2 regions of the Streptomyces platensis genome follow, and region 2 is predicted to be linked to the other one. Evidence: riboswitches for the same ligand, from Rfam matches in the RefSeq annotation. Region 2 holds a riboswitch; the other holds the start of a gene.
What was found. Region 2 has a riboswitch for S-adenosylmethionine ahead of thrC (threonine synthase). Riboswitches for the same ligand answer to the same signal wherever they lie in the genome.
Positions count from the first base shown of each region.

Region 1: linked by a shared signal. The riboswitch ahead of CP981_RS10635 (aminotransferase class V-fold PLP-dependent enzyme) and the one ahead of thrC (threonine synthase) in region 2 are both predicted to bind S-adenosylmethionine.

Region 1 covers NZ_CP023691.1:2,452,512-2,461,478, reverse strand. The annotation lists gene CP981_RS10670 (L,D-transpeptidase) at 1-343, shown strand, start outside; gene CP981_RS10665 (DNA-binding transcriptional response regulator) at 363-764, opposite strand; gene ctaE (aa3-type cytochrome oxidase subunit III) at 1,028-1,648, shown strand; gene qcrC (cytochrome bc1 complex diheme cytochrome c subunit) at 1,726-2,535, shown strand; gene qcrA (cytochrome bc1 complex Rieske iron-sulfur subunit) at 2,532-3,596, shown strand; gene qcrB (cytochrome bc1 complex cytochrome b subunit) at 3,593-5,230, shown strand; gene trpD (anthranilate phosphoribosyltransferase) at 5,371-6,435, shown strand; SAM riboswitch class IV at 6,527-6,644, shown strand; gene CP981_RS10635 (aminotransferase class V-fold PLP-dependent enzyme) at 6,814-8,193, shown strand; gene CP981_RS10630 (Lrp/AsnC family transcriptional regulator) at 8,703-8,967, opposite strand, start outside.
Region 2 covers NZ_CP023691.1:5,201,672-5,210,638, forward strand. The annotation lists gene CP981_RS23110 (ROK family protein) at 1-385, opposite strand, end outside; gene CP981_RS23115 (ABC transporter substrate-binding protein) at 611-1,876, shown strand; gene CP981_RS23120 (DUF3263 domain-containing protein) at 2,045-2,332, shown strand; gene otsB (trehalose-phosphatase) at 2,432-3,343, shown strand; gene CP981_RS23130 (alpha,alpha-trehalose-phosphate synthase (UDP-forming)) at 3,357-4,880, opposite strand; gene CP981_RS23135 (glucosyl-3-phosphoglycerate synthase) at 4,977-5,939, opposite strand; SAM riboswitch class I at 6,109-6,269, shown strand; gene thrC (threonine synthase) at 6,287-7,570, shown strand; gene CP981_RS23145 (MoaD/ThiS family protein) at 7,654-7,932, shown strand; gene CP981_RS23150 (cold-shock protein) at 8,356-8,559, shown strand; gene groL (chaperonin GroEL) at 8,947-8,967, shown strand, end outside.

The DNA.
Region 1 (8,967 bases), 2.7 Mb from region 2:
CTACTGGGCCACCCGGGTGACCTGGAGCGGCGAATACGTCCACGCCGCACCCTGGTCCGTCGGATCGCAGGGCGCGGCGAACGTCAGCCACGGCTGTACGGGCATGTCCACGGGCAATGCCCAGTGGTTCTTCAACACCGTGCGGGTCGGCGACATCGTCAAGGTCGTCAACAGCGGCGGCGACACCATGACGCCGTTCGACAACGGCTTCGGTGACTGGAACATGCCCTGGAAGGAATGGCGGGACGGCAGCGCGCTGAAGAACAGCGCGTCCAGCACCACAGGAGCGGCCGAGCGGGTGCAGAACCCGGTTGGAGAGGCCCGGCTGCGCCCGCGGATCTGAGCGGCGCCCAGCAGGCCGCTCAGGCCTGTACCAGGCTCCTGCGGCGCAGCAGCCCGGCCAGGGTGTCGGCGAAGGCCACCGGGTCCAGCGGATGGGTCACCGCGGCGTCCGCCCGGCTCCAGGTGGCCAGCCAGGCGTCCTGGGGCCGGCCGATCAGCAGCAGCACCGGCGGACACCGGAAGATCTCGTCCTTGATCTGCCGGCAGACGCCCATACCGCCCGCGGGCGCGGTCTCGCCGTCCAGTACGCAGACGTCGATGCCGCCCTGCTCCAGGGCCGTCAGGACGGCCGGTGCGGTGGCGCACTCCAGGATCTCGATCTGCGGGGCATCGGCGGCGGGGCGCCGTCCGGCCGCCAGCCGGACCTGCTCGCGGGTGTTGGCGTTGTCGCTGTAGACCAGCACCGTGGCAGTCGCCTGCATCGTTCCTCCACGCTTCGTAGCGGCACAGCATCGGGTGGGGCGGATGCTACTCCCGCAAGGGGCGCCGGCAGGAGGGGTTGACCGGATCCAAGATCTGCCCGACGGCCCGTCAGGACCGGCGCCGGCGGGCCCGCGGCACGGCGGCCGGCCGGGTACGTCCCCCCTTCGAGCGACCGCCGGAACGGTCCGTACGAGCAGGGCATACGTCCTTGACACACCGAACGGCACCCCCCGGAGTGAGGGCGGGATAAGCGACCGACATAATGTCGGTCGTGGCGACAGCAACGACAGTAGAAACCGGGCACGCGCACCCGTCGGTCAATCGGCCGAACCTCACCAGCGTCGGAACCATCATCTGGCTGAGTTCCGAGCTGATGTTCTTCGCGGCCCTCTTCGCGATGTACTTCACCCTTCGATCGGTGACCGGAACCGAGTATTGGAAGGAATCCGCCGATGCGCTGAATCTTCCGTTCTCCGCGACCAACACCACGATCCTGGTGCTCAGCTCTCTGACCTGCCAGCTCGGCGTTTTCGCGGCCGAGCGTGGCGATGTCAAGAAGCTCCGGGCCTGGTTCGTGGTCACCTTCGTCATGGGTGCGATCTTCATCGGCGGTCAGGTCTTCGAGTACACGGAGCTGGTCAAGCACGAGGGCCTGTCGCTCTCGTCCGGCCCGTACGGCTCGGTGTTCTACCTGACCACCGGTTTCCACGGACTGCATGTGACGGGCGGTCTGATCGCCTTCCTGCTGGTCCTGGGCAGGACGTACGCGGCCAAGAGGTTCACCCACACACAGGCCACCGCGGCCATCGTCGTGTCCTACTACTGGCACTTCGTCGATGTCGTCTGGATCGGCCTCTTCGCCACGATCTACCTGATCAAGTAGTCCGGACCCAGACCGGCTCGTATCAGACAGACCTATCCAAAGCATCGACGCAGAAGATCCTGACACCGGGGTAATCCGTGAAAAAGCTCTCCGCACGACGGCGCCACCCGCTGGCGGTGCTCGTCGTCCTACTCCTTGCGCTGGTGTCTACCGGAGGGGCGTACGCCGCGTTCGCGCCGGCGGACAAGGCTCAGGCCGATGACACCGCTCAGTCCCTTGCCATCAAGGAGGGCAAGAAGCTCTTCGCCGTGGGCTGCGCCAGCTGCCACGGCACCGGCGGTCAGGGCACCTCCGACGGCCCCAGCCTGGTCGGCGTCGGCGCCGCAGCCGTGGACTTCCAGGTGGGCACCGGCCGTATGCCGGCCCAGCAGCCCGGCGCCCAGGTGCCGCGGAAGAAGAACATCTACACCAATGCCCAGATCGACCAGCTCGCGGCCTACGTCGCCTCGCTGGGCGCCGGCCCGACCGTGCCGGACAAGGAGCAGTACAGCCCCGACGGCGCCAACATCGGCAAGGGCGGCGAGCTGTTCCGCACCAACTGCGCGCAGTGCCACAACTTCACCGGTAAGGGCGGCGCCCTGACCGATGGCAAGTACGCACCGACGCTCGAGGGCGTGGACCCGAAGCACATCTACGAGGCCATGGAAACCGGCCCGCAGAACATGCCCTCCTTCGGTGACGGTTCGCTGTCGAAGCAGAACAAGAAGGACATCATCGCGTACCTCGGCGCCGTCAACGGCGATGAATCCGAGAGCCCCGGCGGCCTCGACCTCGGCGGTCTCGGTCCGGTCAGTGAGGGTCTCTTCGGTTACATCTTCGGCCTGGGCGCGCTGATTGCGGTCGCCATCTGGGTCGCAGCCCGGACTACGAAGGCCAAGAAGTCATGAGTGAGACTGGACGACACGAAGACGTGCCAGAAGAAACCCTTCCCGGTGAGCGGGAGACGGCTCACGAAGGTGCGGTGACCACGGCGGAGAACCCCTTCGCCGACCCGGGTCTGCCGCCCCACGAGCACCGTGCCCAGGACATCGACGACCGGGCCGCCAGGCGCTCCGAGCGCACCGTGGCGCTGCTCTTCGTCGTGTCCATGATCGCCACGGTCGCCTTCATCGCCTCGTACGTGGCGATCCCGATCGAGCGGAACGTCTACATCTGGCCGCTCGGTCACATCAGCGCGCTGAACTTCGCGCTCGGTCTGACGCTGGGCGCGGCGCTCTTCTGCATCGGCGCCGGCGCGGTCCACTGGGCCCGCACGCTGATGTCCGACGAGGAGGTCGCCGACGAGCGCCACCCGATCGAGGCGGCGCCGGAGGTCAAGGCCAAGGTCATGGCGGACTTCGCCCAGGGGGCGAAGGAGTCGCAGGTCGGCCGCCGCAAGCTGATCCGCAACACGATGTTCGGCGCGCTGGCCCTGGTGCCGCTCTCCGGTGTGGTGCTGCTGCGCGACCTCGGGCCGCTGCCCGGGAACAAGCTGCGCACCACGAACTGGAAGAAGGGCGTCCGCCTGGTCAACCAGTCCACCAACCTCCCGCTGCGTCCCGAGGACATCGCCGTCGGCTCCCTCACGTTCGCCAAGCCCGAGGGCCTGGAGGAGGACGACGAGGAGTTCGCGGAGAAGATCGCCAAGGACGCCCTGATGCTCGTGCGGATCCAGCCGCAGAACATCAAGGACAAGCACGAACTCTCCTGGTCGCACGAGGGCATCGTGGCGTACTCGAAGATCTGCACCCACGTGGGTTGCCCGATCAGCCTGTACGAGCAGCAGACGCACCACGTGCTCTGCCCCTGCCACCAGTCGACGTTCGACCTCTCTGACGGCGGTCGGGTGATCTTCGGTCCGGCCGGACACGCCCTGCCGCAGCTGCACATCACAGAGAAGGACGGCTTCCTGGAGGCCGCAAGCGGCTTCGAGGAGCCCGTCGGCCCGAGCTTCTGGGAGCGCGGATGAGTAACGAGACGAGCGCGACCACCACGCGCCGTGGCCAGGCGCCACGGGGCGAGCGGATCGCCGACTGGGCGGACGGCCGGCTGGGCATCTACAGCCTGGCCAAGTCCAACATGCGCAAGATCTTCCCGGACCACTGGTCCTTCATGCTGGGTGAGGTCGCGCTTTACAGCTTCATCATCATCATCCTGACCGGTGTCTATCTGACGCTGTTCTTCCACCCGAGCATGGCCGAGGTGACCTATCACGGTTCCTACGTTCCCATGCAGGGAATCCGGATGACGCAGGCCTTCGAGTCGACGCTGAACATCAGCTTCGACGTGCGTGGCGGTCTGCTGATCCGGCAGATCCACCACTGGGCCGCGCTGGTCTTCCTGGCCGCGATGATGGTCCACATGATGCGGGTGTTCTTCACCGGCGCCTTCCGCAAGCCGCGCGAGGTCAACTGGCTGTTCGGCTTCCTGCTGCTGGTGCTGGGCATGTTCACCGGCTTCACCGGCTACTCGCTCCCCGACGACCTGCTCTCCGGCACCGGTGTGCGGTTCATCGAGGGCGTCATCCTGGCGATGCCGCTGGTCGGTTCGTACCTGCAGTTCTTCATCTTCGGCGGGGAGTTCCCGGGGCACGACATCATCCCGCGGTTCTTCACGGTGCACGTGCTGCTGCTGCCGGGCATCATGCTCGGCCTGCTGGTGGCGCACCTGATCCTGGTCTTCTACCACAAGCACACCCAGTTCCCGGGTGCCGGCAAGACCAACAACAACGTCGTGGGCATGCCGCTGCTGCCGGTCTACATGGCCAAGGCCGGAGGCTTCTTCTTCCTGGTCTTCGGTGTGATCTCGGTGATCGCCGCGATCGCCAGCATCAACCCGGTGTGGGCGATCGGCCCCTACCGGCCCGACCAGGTGTCCACCGGCGCCCAGCCCGACTGGTACATGGGCTTCGCCGAGGGTCTGGTGCGTGTCATGCCGGGCTGGGAGTGGAACTTCTGGGGCCACACCCTCAACTTCGGTGTGCTGATCCCGATCCTGATCTTCCCGCTGGTCCTGGTCGCGATCGCCGTCTACCCGTTCATCGAGTCCTGGGTCAAGGGCGACAAGCGCGAGCACCACATCCTGGACCGCCCGCGCAACGTCCCGACCCGTACCGGCTTCGGTGTCGCCTGGCTCGTCGCGTACTTCGTGATGCTGATCGGTGGCGGTAACGACCTGTGGGCGACGCACTTCCACCTGTCGATCAACTCGATCACCTGGTTCGTGCGGATCGCGTTCTTCGTCGGACCGGTGCTGGCCTTCATCGCCACCAAGCGGATCTGCCTGGGGCTCCAGCGTCGCGACAAGGACAAGGTGCTGCACGGACGCGAGTCCGGCATCATCAAGCGCCTGCCGCACGGTGAGTTCATCGAGGTCCACGAGCCGCTCGACCAGGAGCAGCTGCACCTGCTCACCCAGCACGAGCAGCCCGCGCCGCTCGAGCTGGGCCCCGAGGTCGACGAGAACGGTGTGGAGCGCAAGCTGTCGCGTTCGCAGAAGCTGCGCGCCAAGCTCTCCAAGGCCTACTACGGCGAGGACAACGTCATCCCGAAGGCCACGGCCGAGGAGTACAAGGAGATCACCAGCGGCCACGGCCACCACTGATCACCGCAGCGCTTCCTAGCGCACCGTAGGTAGTACGCCACCCAGAGGGCCCCGTCCGATCATCGGACGGGGCCCTCCGGCGTGCCCGGCGGCTCGATAGGGTGACGGCATAAGCAGGAGACAATCCAGGAGAGTGGACCATGAACGTTGTGACCCCGGTTGGCGGCGACAGCGTGGCGGCCCAGACCTGGCCGGAGCTCCTCAACGCCCTGCTCGCCGGCCGTGACCTCAGCGCGGACGACACCGCCTGGGCGATGGACAAGATCATGCGGGGCGAGGCCGGCGACGCCCAGATCGCCGGGTTCGCGGTGGCCCTGCGCGCCAAGGGCGAGACCGTCGCCGAGATCTCCGGTCTGGTGCGCACCATGTACGCGCACGCCCGGCTGATCGAGGTGCCCGGACCGAGCGTGGACATCGTCGGCACCGGCGGCGACGGTGCCAAGACCGTCAACATCTCCACGATGTCCTCGATCGTGGTCGCCGGCACCGGCGCCAAGGTCGTCAAGCACGGCAACCGCGCCGCCTCCTCCGCCAGCGGCGCCTCCGACGTCCTGGAGAAGCTCGGGGTCAATCTCGACCTCACCCCGCAGCGGGTCACCGAGGTCGCCAAGGAAGCGGGCATCACCTTCTGCTTCGCGGTGAAGTTCCACCCCTCGCTGCGGCATGTCGCCAACGCGCGGGCCCAGCTCGGCATCCGTACCACCTTCAATGTGCTCGGCCCGCTGACCAACCCCGCGAAGGTCCGCGCCCAGGCGACCGGTGTCGCGGACGCCCGGATGGCGCCGATCCTGGCCGGGGTGCTCGCCGAGCGCGGCTCGTCGGCGCTGGTGTTCCGCGGCGACGACGGCCTGGACGAGCTGACCACGACCGCGACCTCCCGGGTGTGGATCGTCCGGGACGGCACGGTGCGCGAGGAGTCCTTCGACCCCCGGGACGTGGGCATCCCCCTGGTGCCGGTGGAGGCGCTGCGCGGGGCGGACGCCTCGTACAACGCGGACGTGGCCCGCCGGCTGCTGGACGGGGAGACCGGCCCGGTGCGCGACGCGGTGCTGCTGAACTCCGCGGCGGCGCTGGTCGCGCTGGAGCCGGCGGACGCCCCGCTGGCCGAGCAGATCCGGGCCGGGATCGAGCGGGCCGCGGCCTCGGTCGACTCCGGCGCGGCCAAGCGGGCGCTGGAGCGCTGGGTGGCCGCCAGCAACACATGAGCGCACGGTGACACACGGTGTGACGCAAGGCCCTGTCCGTCATACGGACCGGGCCTTGCACCTCTTTGCCCGTGTGGCATGATGCTGCGCAGGTCACGAGTGACAGCGATGCAGGCCCCGGCCCGCTGTCCGGCAACCCTCCTTCCGTGGCGGGGTGCCCCGGGTGATGACCAGGCCGTAGGCAGCGAGGTCTGCGGCAAGCGCGGATCCCTCGCCAGGGATCCTGGTCCCCGAGGGAGAACTTCCGTGAATCAGCGAATGCGATAGGGCCCGACGGCCCCGTTTCCGCATCCCTTTTTCCTTTTCGCCGCGGTGCCCCGGCGCGCCCTTCCGCGCCCCGCCCGCCGCGAATTCGCTTACCTCTTACGGGAGTTCGCCATGTCCGTTTCCGCCGTTGCCGCCGACCGCTCCGTCTGTGCCCCGCTGCCGGTTCTCGGCCGGGACGTCCTCGTCCCGCTCGTGACCGGCGGCGAGGTCGACTACGCCGCGCTGGACTACGCCGCCAGCGCCCCCGCGCTCCAGCGGGTCTGGGACGACGTGGCGGCCTACGCCCCGTACTACGGCAGCGTGCACCGCGGCGCCGGATACCTCTCGCAGCTGTCCACCGACCTCTTCGAGAACAGCCGCCGCACGATCGAGGAGTTCCTCGGCTGCCGCACCGAGGACCAGGTCGTCTTCACCCGCTCCACCACCGACTCGCTGAACCTGCTCGCCGCCGTACTCCCCGAGAACACCCGGGTGTTCGTCTTCGAGACCGAGCACCACGCCTCGCTGCTGCCGTGGGAGCAGCGCCCGGACGTCGCGGTGACCTACCTCAACGCCCCGCGCACCCCGCAGCAGGCCGTGGACACCCTCGAAAAGGCGCTGGCGGCACGCGAGCCCTACGGCCCGGCGCTGGTCTGCGTGACCGGTGCGTCGAATGTGACCGGTGAGCTGTGGCCGGTGCGGGAGCTGGCGGCCGCCGCGCACGCCCACGGCGCCCGGATCGTGCTGGACGCGGCACAGCTCGTCCCGCACCACCCGGTGGACCTCGGCGAGATGGACGTGGACTGGGTCGCCTTCTCCGGCCACAAGCTCTACGCGCCGTTCGGCGCCGGGGTGCTGGCCGGCCGCGCGGACTGGCTGCGGGACGCCGCCCCGTACCTGGCCGGCGGCGGCGCCAGCCGCAAGGTCTCCCGCCGCTCCGACGGCGGGGTCGACGTCGAGTGGCACACCACCGCGGCCCGCCACGAGGCCGGTTCGCCCAACGTCATCGGCGCCTACGCCATCGCCTCGGCCTGCCGGGCGCTCACCGAGGCCGGCTTCGAGGGCCTGGTCGCCCGCGAACAGGAACTGATCGCCCGCCTCCGCACGGGCCTGGCCGAGGTACCCGAGGTCACCGTGCTCTCCCTCTTCGGCGACGACGCCGCCCGCGTGGGCGTCCTCTCCTTCGTCGTCGAAGGCTGGAACAGCTCCCACTTCGCGGCCGCCCTCTCCGCCGAGTACGGCATCGGCGTCCGCGACGGCCTCTTCTGCGCCCACCCCCTCGTCCGCACCCTCCTGGGCAGCGCCCCCCAGGACTCCGGCGAGTGCGGCGCCCCCGACGCGGCCCCCGGCGAAAAGTCCCTCAACGCCATCCGCGTGAGCTTTGGCGCCGGCACGCCGGATGAGCATGTTGACCGCTTCCTGGAAGCGGTCAAGGAACTGGTGACGAACGGCGCCCGCTGGAACTACCGCACCGAAGGCGGGCGTTGTGTGCCAGCGCGGAGCGCGGATTGATTCCCACGTTTTTGTCTTTCCCGCCGTGGTGGTTGCTCGCCGTTGCGCCTGGCGGCGGGCGGGTCCGCTGCGCGGGGCTGTTGGGGTGCGGTGACGGGTCTGCGCGGGTGGGGGTTTCCGGACTGCTTCGCTTTACGTCCGGAAACCCCCACCCGCGCAGACCCGTCCCCTCCCGTTGAGGGGTGGGAAAGACGGTCGGTGGGGGTGCACCTAGGTGGTTCGGTGCAGCTCGCAGGTCGCAGTGAACAGCTGGTTAGCACCGGCGCGGCTTACGAGGGCCAGCCCCCACTCACCGTCACTCATTCCCTCAACGGGAGGGGACGGGCCGGAGGGGCCGGTGTGTGGGACGTAAAGCGAAGCAGTCCCACACACCGGCCCCGGAGGTCCGTCACCGCACCCGACAAACACCCGGCCCGCCGCAGGCGCAACGGCGGGGGCACCGCGCAAGCGGGCCACAAACGGCGAGGTCCCCCACGGCGGGAAAGCCGAAAACGTGGGAAAAAGACGGGCTACGCTTCGAGCCCGATCGCAAAGGCGGCCTCAAGGTCGTGCTGGCTATAGGTGCGGAAGGCGATGTGCGTCTCCGTGGAGGCGACGCCGGGGACCTTGCTGATGCGGCCGGGGATGACGTCCGCGAGGTCGTCGTGGGCGGCGACGCGGACCATCGCGATGAGGTCGTGGGCGCCGGTGACCGAGTAGACCTCGCTGACGCCGTCCAGTGCGGCGATCTTCTCGGCGATCTCCGGGATCTGGTCCACGTTGGTCTTGATGAGC
Region 2 (8,967 bases):
CCAGGCCGCCGGTGCGCACGTCGTGGCCGAGGGCGACCGGCACCCCGCCCAGCCGCTCGGACAGCAGTGCCCGCATCGGTACGTCCCGCCAGCCGAGGTTCGCGGCGTAGACGGCGGTGCCGGACCGCTCGTCGACGATGCCGGGGACCGCGACACCGGCCGCCGCGGCGGGGGCGCCGTAGCGGGCCGTGCCGAGCTCCCGGAGCTCCGCGGCGAAGCCGAGGATGGCCTCGACCACCGCCTCGGGGCCGCGCTCGCGGCCGGTGGGGCGCCGTGCCTCGTACAGCAGCACCGGGGGCGTGCCTTCGGAAGACGCGGTGTCCGCCCCCACGAGGGCGGCTTTCATCCCGGTGCCGCCCACATCCAGGGCGATGACGTGTCTCACGGGAACAGTTTTGCGCGATCCGGCCGGAAAGGTCTAGTCCACTCACCGTAGCGATCGGGTCGGACGGAGGCCGGAAGGCCGGCGCCGGAGCAGGAGGGGGGTGGTGTAGACCTCATGAAGAGCGCGGGGGAGACTTGCTGTTCATGCCGTACGAGGGCGATCCCTGAGGCGGCCGGGGTAATTCCCGACAAGCACGGATTTTCAGGACAAAGGGCGGGAACAGCAGTGCAGCGGCGGTACTTGAGCCTGGCGGCGGCAATCGCCACCACCATGACACTGACTCTTACCGGCTGCGGCAGCGGCTCCGGTAGCGACGACGTCACCCTCAAACTGATCGCGGCGGACTACGGCGACAGCCGTGCCAACGGCTCCCAGCACTACTGGGACGAGCTCGCCCGCGCCTTCGAGGAGAAGAACCCCGGCATCAAGGTCGATGTCGAGGTCTACAGCTGGACCGACGTCGACAAGAAGGTCGAGGACCTGGTCAAGGACGGCCACGCCCCGGACCTCGCCCAGATAGGCGCCTACGCCGACTACGCGGCCAAGGGCCAGCTCTACAGCGCCGACCAGCTGCTCTCCATCCCCACCCAGGCCGACTTCACCCCCTCCCTCGCGGAGGCCGGCGAATACAAGCGGGTCCAGTACGGCATGCCGTTCGGCGCCAGCACCCGGCGGCTCTTCTACAACAAGAAGCTGTTCAGCCAGGCCGGCATCACCAGCCCGCCGGCCAGCTGGGACGACATCGCCCACGACGCCCAGCTGCTGAAGGCACGGGGCGTCAAGATGCCCTTCGCGCTGCCGCTCGGCCCGGAGGAGACCCAGGCCGAGACGATGCAGTGGATGCTCAGCGGTGGCGGCGGCTACACCGACAGCATCGGCAAGTACACGATCGACTCGCCGGAGAACGTCAAGGCCTTCAAGTGGCTGAAGGACGACCTCGTCGGCAAGGGCCTGACCGGGGTCGACCCCGCCAAGCTCAACCGCGAGGACGCCTTCGAGGGCTTCGCCGACGGCGAGGTCGGCATGCTCAACGGCCACCCCGCGCTGATGAAGCAGGCCGCGGCCAAGGGCATCGACTACGGCACGGTCGAGCTGCCCGGTGCCCACGGCAAGGCCAAGGCCACCATGGGCGTCGCCGACTGGATGATGGCCTTCAAGCAGGGGGGCCACCGCGCCCAGGCCGGCAAGTTCCTCGACTTCGTCTACAGCAAGAAGAACGTCGAGAAGTTCTCCGGCGAGTACGGCCTGCTGCCGGTGACCAGCGCCGCCTCCCAGGCGATGCTGGCCGACGACAAGTACGCCAAGTTCCACGGCTTCCTCAAGCAGCTCGCCGGCGCCGAGTTCTACCCCGCGAACAAGACCTCCTGGCCGCTGATCTCCAAGACCGTCAAGGCCAAGATGGGCGCCGCGGTCGGCCCGCGGGGCAACCCGTCCGGAGTGCTCACCGACATCCAGAACACCGCGGACACCGCGGACAGCGCCGCCGAATGACGCGGTGCGGGCGGGGGGACGGGTGGGCGTCCCGGAGCGATACGGGCGGGCAAACGGGCAGATGCGTCGGCTCGGCGCAGCCGGGGGACGGGCGGGCGTCCCGGACCCGGGCCGCCGCCGGGTGACCGGCCGGGCGTTGTCCGACCGTGCGCTTATCGTGGAAGCGTGATGACGGACGGGACGGCGGGTGCGGGCGGTCCGGGCGGCGAGCCCGGGGCCGTCGGGCGTGCCGCGGAGCTCTCCGCCCGGGACGAGGCGGTGCTCGCCGTCGAGCGCCGCTCCTGGCCGGGCCCCGGCCCCAAGGAGCGCGCCATCCGCGAACAGCTCGGCATCTCCCCGACCCGCTACTACCAACTCCTCAACGCCCTGCTGGACGACCCCCGCGCGCTCGCCCACGACCCCGTCACCGTCAACCGCCTGCGCCGTATACGGGACGCCCGCCGCGCCCGCCGCTGACCGGGGCGCCCCGGCCGCCGCCCCCGTGCGCCCGTACACCCCCGGCTGCCACCGGAGAGCTACCCCCGGCGCCCGCCGTGCGCCGGTAGGGTCGGCGCCATGGGCAGCCCCCCGAACGCCGCGTCGCCGGACCGGCCGACACCCGGACCCGTGCCGACCCCGCACACCCAGGCCGGCCGCGACGGTCTCGCCGCGCTGCTGGCACACCCGGAACGCACCGTCGTCGCCCTCGACTTCGACGGCACCCTCGCCGAGATCGTCCCCGACCCGGAGAAGGCCCGCGCCCATGAGGGCGCCGTCGCCGCCCTCGGCCGCCTGGTGCCCCGGCTGCGCGCCGCCGCGGTGATCACCGGCCGCCCGGCCACCGTCGCGGTCCGCCTCGGCGGCTTCGCGGACGTCCCCGGCCTGGACCACCTCACCGTCCTCGGCCACTACGGCGCCGAACGCTGGGAGGCCGCCACCGGCACCGTCCACGCGCCCGCCCCGCACCCCGGTGTCGCCGCCATACAGGCCGAACTCCCCGGCGTCCTGGACGCCTCCGGGGTCTGGCACGGCACCTGGATCGAGACCGCCATCGAGCGCAAGGGCGGCCGCGCCATCGCCGTGCACACCCGCCGCGCCACCGACCCCCAGGGCGCCTTCGACCAGCTGCGCGGCCCGCTCACCGCACTCGCCGAACGCCACGGCCTGATCGTCGAACCGGGCCGCCTCGTCCTGGAACTCCGCCCGCCCGGTATGGACAAGGGCGTCGCCCTCGCCGAATGGGTCCGCGAGACCGGCGCCGCCACCGTCCTCTACGCCGGCGACGACCTCGGCGACCTGGCCGCCTTCGCCGCCGTCGAAAAACTCCGCTCCGACGGCCTGACCGGCCTCCTGGTATGCAGCGGCAGCGCCGAGGTCGCCGAACTGGCCGAGCGCGCCGACCTGGTGGTCGACGGCCCGTCCGGCGTCGTCGGCCTCCTCGACGCCCTGGCGGCCCGGCTGGACGAGAACGAGGCGCACGGGGCATAGGCGGGGAGGCGGATCAGGCGGGCCGCGTACCCTCCTGAGCGTCCTCGCCCCGCAGCTCCCGCAGCTGGTCCAGGAACCACCGCGCGGGCGGCAGCGCGGTGGCCGCCGCGGCCAGCCGCTCGGTGCGTGCCGCGCGCTCGCCGTCGTCCATCGACAGCGCCTCGTGCAGCGCCTCGGCGGTGCCGACGACGTCGTACGGATTGACGGTCAGGGCATGTGCGCCGAGCTCCTCGTGCGCGCCCGCCTCCCGCGACAGCACCAGCGCGCAGCCGGCGTCCGACACCACCGGGATCTCCTTGGCGACCAGGTTCATACCGTCCCTGATCGGGTTGACCAGTGCCACGTCCGCGAGCCGGTAGGCGGCCAGCGAGCGGGCGAAATCGTCCTTGACGTGCAGCAGGACCGGCTGCCAACCCGCCGTCCCGTATTCGGCGTTGATGGCCTCGGCCACCCGCTGGACCTCGGCGGTGTAGTCGCGGTAGACGGCGAGATCCTGGCGCGAGGGATAGGCGAAGGCGAGGTGCACCACCCGCTCGCGCCACTCGGGGCGGTCGGCGAGCAGCTGCTGGTAGGCGAGCAGGCCGCGCACGATGTTCTTGGAGAGTTCCGTGCGATCCACACGGACGATGGTCCGGCGCCCCGGCCCGCCGATCTCGGTACGCAGTGCCGCCATCCGCTCCTCGACGTCGGGGCGGTGCGCGCGCTCACGCAGGAAGCGGGCGTCGGCGCCGAGGCCGTGCACACCGATCCAGGTCGTGTGCGCCTTGCGCTCCGGGACGAGCGCGACGATGCCGGGTGCCCCGTCCTCCGGCCGGACGCGCTCGCACTGCCCGCCGAGCCCGGTCTCGGCGCAGGCCACGAAGTTCTCGGCCCACCGCCGGGTGAGGAAGTTCGCCCGGTCGGCACCGAGAATGCCCAGCGTCAGCTTCCGCTGGATGTCGTCCGGCAGCATCGCGAAGTACTCGGCGGGAGCCCACGGCGTGTGGGAGAAGTGTGCGATGCGCAGGTCGGGGCGGCGCTCGCGGAGCATGCCGGGCACCAGCGCCAGGTGGTAGTCCTGCACGAGGACGGCCGCGCCGGGCGCCGCACCCTCGGCCAGCGCGTCGGCGAAGGCCGCGTTGTACGTCTCGTAGGCCGCCCACTGCGTCCGGAACTCCGCGTCGAAGACCGGTTCCAGCGGGGTCTGGTAGAGCATGTGGTGGACGAACCACAGCACCGAATTCGCGATGCTGTTGTAGGCGGCGGCATGTACCTCGGCCGGAATGTCCAGCATCCGGACACGCTGTCCACCCGTATCCCCCGGCTCCAGCACACCACCCGTCCGCCGCACGGCCTCCCGGTCCCCCTCCCCGAGCGCGGCACACACCCACACCGCGTCCGTCTCGGGCCCGATCGCCGACAGCCCCGACACCAGCCCGCCACCGCCCCGCTTGGCGGTCAGCGTCCCGTCCTCCTCCAGGCCATAGGACACCGGCCCGCGATTGGACGCGACAAGAACCTCAGCACCTGCTTGCACCGCACTGCGCTCGGAGACCATGTCGCGAAAGTAACCCGCCACAGATCCGCGCAAACGTACGGAAGTGGTCAAGGGGTCAAGAGGCGGGGTGGGCGGCGCGGCCGGCGCCCGGTGCGCTCACGCCGCCCGGCGGGCCGTGTACTCCGGGATTTCGGTCATCGGGGGGCGTTCCTCGGTGTCCACGTCCGTCGTGCGGGGGACGAAGCCCTCGTTGCCGCGGTCGAACTGGGTGAGGCGGGGGCGGACCAAGTGGCCGCGGGTCAGGCGTAGTTGGGCGGTGCGGTAGATCGCGGCGGCCATCCGGCCGAGGGCCTGGCCGTCCTGGTGGCGGTGTTTGCGTACGCCGACGTCCACCTGGGCGAGGGCGTCGAGGCCGACGGTGTGCAGGGAGTCGACGAGCAGGCCGAGCTCCACGCCGTAGCCGACCGGGAACGGCAGCCGCTCCAGGAGGGAGCGGCGGGCCGCGTACTCGCCGCCCAGGGGCTGGACGAAGCCGGCCAGCTGCGGCCAGTGGAGGTTGAGGAGCGGGCGGGCGACCAGCTCGGTGACCCGGCCGCCCTGGCCGGCCCCGGCCCCCTCGTCGCCGGTCTCCAGTGGACGGTCGTACATCGCCTTCACGAACTGGATGTCCGGGTCCGTCAGCAGCGGGCCGATGATCCCGGAGACGAAGGCGGCGGAGAATTCGCGCAGGTCGGCGTCGATGAAGCAGACGATGTCGCCGGTGGTGGCCAGGAGGGAGCGCCAGAGCACCTCGCCCTTGCCGGGCAGCGCGGGCAGCCGTGGCAGCACGCTGTCGCGGGGCACGACCCGGGCGCCGGCCGCCGCCGCGACCTCGGCGGTGCGGTCGGTGGAGCCGGAGTCCAGCACCACCAGCTCGTCGACGAGGGGAACGGCCTCGGTCATCAGCTCGGCACGGATCACCGCCACGATCGCCCCGACCGTGGCCTCCTCGTCGAGCGCGGGCAGCACGACACTGACCGTTCGGCCCGTCTGGCGCTTCGCCTCCAGCAGCTGCCCCAGGGGACGGTCAGCGGCGGACCAGGAGTGGCTGGTCAGCCAGCTCTCGACCTCTTCCAGCACGTCTACGACTCCTCGGTCGCCGCCGGAGGGCGGCCTGTGTGATCCATCTCGCGGTTCGGACGACTATCTCAACAGTCAGTGCCGTCGGTTACAGTCTTGAACAACGCGGATGACCGTCGCATGTCGGGGTCCGCGCCACAAACGCCTGGGTTTCGGCCCAGCGCCATACCGCTCATCCAGAGGGGCAGAGGGATACGGCCCGTTGAAGCCCCGGCAACCCTCCAGCCGGTCTTGCCGCCAGGACGCTGACGTCCCGCGCGCGTGAGGCTCCCGGCTAGGGAAGGTGCCAAATCCGTCTCGTGGCGAGATTCGCCGCGAGGAAGATGAGGAGAAAGGGCCTCGCCTCCATGGCTGTGCAAGTCACCGAAAACACCCCCACCGTCGCTCTGGGCCCCGCCGCAGCACTGTCCTGCCGCGAGTGCGGACAGCGTTTCGCGCTCGGCCCGATCTTCGCGTGCCAGGAATGTTTCGGGCCGCTCGAAGTCGCCTACGACCTGCCGAGCGGCGACCCCGAGGGCCTGCGGAAGCAGATCGAGGCCGGCCCGGACAACATCTGGCGCTACGCCCCGCTGCTGCCCGTCCCCACCGACGTGGCCGACAAGCCCAATCTCAACCCGGGCTTCACCAAGCTCGTGAAGGCCGACAATCTCGCCCGTGAGCTGGGCGTCACCGGCGGTCTGTACGTCAAGGACGACTCCGGCAACCCGACGCACTCCTTCAAGGACCGCGTCGTGGCGATCGCCGTCGAGGCCGCCCGCGCCTTCGGCTTCACCACCCTGTCCTGCTCCTCCACCGGCAACCTCGCCGGTGCGGTCGGCGCCGCGGCGCGCCGCGCCGGATTCGAGTCCTGCGTGTTCATCCCGCACGACCTGGAGGCCGGCAAGGTCGTGATGGCCGCGGTCTACGGCGGTGACCTGGTCGGCATCGAGGGCAACTACGACGACGTCAACCGCTTCTGCTCGGAGCTCATCGGCGACCCGCTGGGCGAGGGCTGGGGCTTCGTCAACGTCAATCTGCGGCCGTACTACGGCGAGGGTTCCAAGACGCTCGCGTACGAGATCTGCGAGCAGCTGGGCTGGCAGCTCCCGGACCAGATCGTCATCCCGATCGCGTCCGGCTCGCAGCTCACGAAGATCGACAAGGGGCTCAAGGAGCTGATCGCCCTCGGCCTGGTCGAGGACAAGCCGTACAAGATCTTCGGTGCCCAGGCGGAGGGCTGCTCGCCGGTGTCCACGGCCTTCAAGGCCGGCCACGATGTCGTCCGCCCGCAGAAGCCGGACACCATCGCCAAGTCGCTGGCGATCGGCAACCCCGCCGACGGGCCGTATGTGCTCGACATCGCGCGCCGTACGGGCGGTGCCGTGGAGGACGTCAACGACGCGCAGATCGTGGACGCGATCAAGCTGCTGGCCAGGACGGAAGGCATCTTCGCGGAGACCGCGGGCGGCGTGACCGTCGGCGTGACCAAGAAGCTGATCGAGGAGGGCGTCCTCGACCCGTCCCTGACCACCGTCGTACTGAACACGGGTGACGGCCTCAAGACACTCGACGCGGTCGCCCCCACCTCCGGGCCCACGGCGACGATCCGTCCGAACCTGGACGCGTTCCGCGCGGCCGGCCTGGCCCGCTGAGGCCGCCGGCCCGTCCGGCATCCGGCGGACGTGGCCGCGCCCAGCCCCCGAACTCGTACTCCGTACCCCTGGAAGGCAGAACCATGAGCGTCAAGGTCCGCATCCCCACCATCCTCCGCACGTACACCGGTGGCCAGGCCGAGGTCCCCGCCGAGGGCGCGACCCTCTCCGAGGTGATCGCCGACCTGGAGCAGAACCACCAGGGCATCGCGGCCCGTGTGCTGGACGACGCCGGCAAGCTGCGCCGCTTCGTGAACGTGTACGTCAACGATGACGATGTGCGCTTCGAGCAGGGCCTGGAGACGCCCACCCCGGACGGTGCGGGCATCTCGATCATCCCGGCGGTGGCCGGCGGCTGCTGATTTGCGCCAACTCTTCTCCTGCATGACCGGAATTGCCCCGTCCGCCAGAAAGCGGACGGGGCAATTCCATGTTGTGAAAGGAGATACCATTGGGGTGATCCCCCTCCGGATATCACCGTGCGCGTGCCGAACGCATATGTGTTCGCGATCAGTTGTGGCCAAAGTGTGGGCGGTATTTGTCGCCTAGGTGCCCTATGCCCGGCCCGACTTGCCCTGGAGAACTGGGATTTCGCCGCATATAGCCGATTCTCCGGCGCCGGAATTCTCGTCCGATTGACCTGTTGCTCTGGGCATCTGTGCAGATACATTCAGCGGCGGTCGACGCGTTCCGGCGCACACCCCACGGGCCTTTCGCGGGGTGAGGTCTGACCCGGGTCCGCGGAGTGCGGTCCTGCGCAAGGGCCAGTAATAGGGGAGTTAGGCATGGCTCAGGGCACCGTCAAGTGGTTCAACGCGGAGAAGGGGTACGGCTTCATCGCGGTCGACGGTGGTGCGGATGTTTTCGTCCACTACAGCGCGATCCAGATGGACGGCTACCGCACCCTTGAGGAGGGTCAGCGGGTCGAGTTCGAGATCTCGCAGGGCCAGAAGGGGCCGCAGGCGGACATGGTCCGGGTGGCCGGCTGAGGCGCCGACCGACTGCTGCGTGAGGAAGGCCCGTACCCCTGAGGGGGGTACGGGCCTTCGGCTGTTTGCGGGGCGGGGCTGCGGGGTGGGCGGGTCGCGCGGGGGCGGGGTGCGTGCGGCCCACTTGTCACCCCTAGGAGGAGGGCGCCTTCGTGGCCGCCTCGTGCCCGCCCGCCGCCCAACCGCACCCTCCGGGCGGCTTGCACTCTCCTACCCCGAGTGCTAATCATTGCGTTAGCACTCTCCCAGTGAGAGTGACAAAGAAGGACCGGGTCGGCGAGGCCCGCGGATCGGTGGGGCAAGGAACCACACAGGTCTGCAGGTCGTCCGTCGCGGGCGCCAGCGCGGTCCGGAGCAATCCACCCCAGTCCGGGAGGACCACTTCACATGGCCAAGATCATCGCGTTC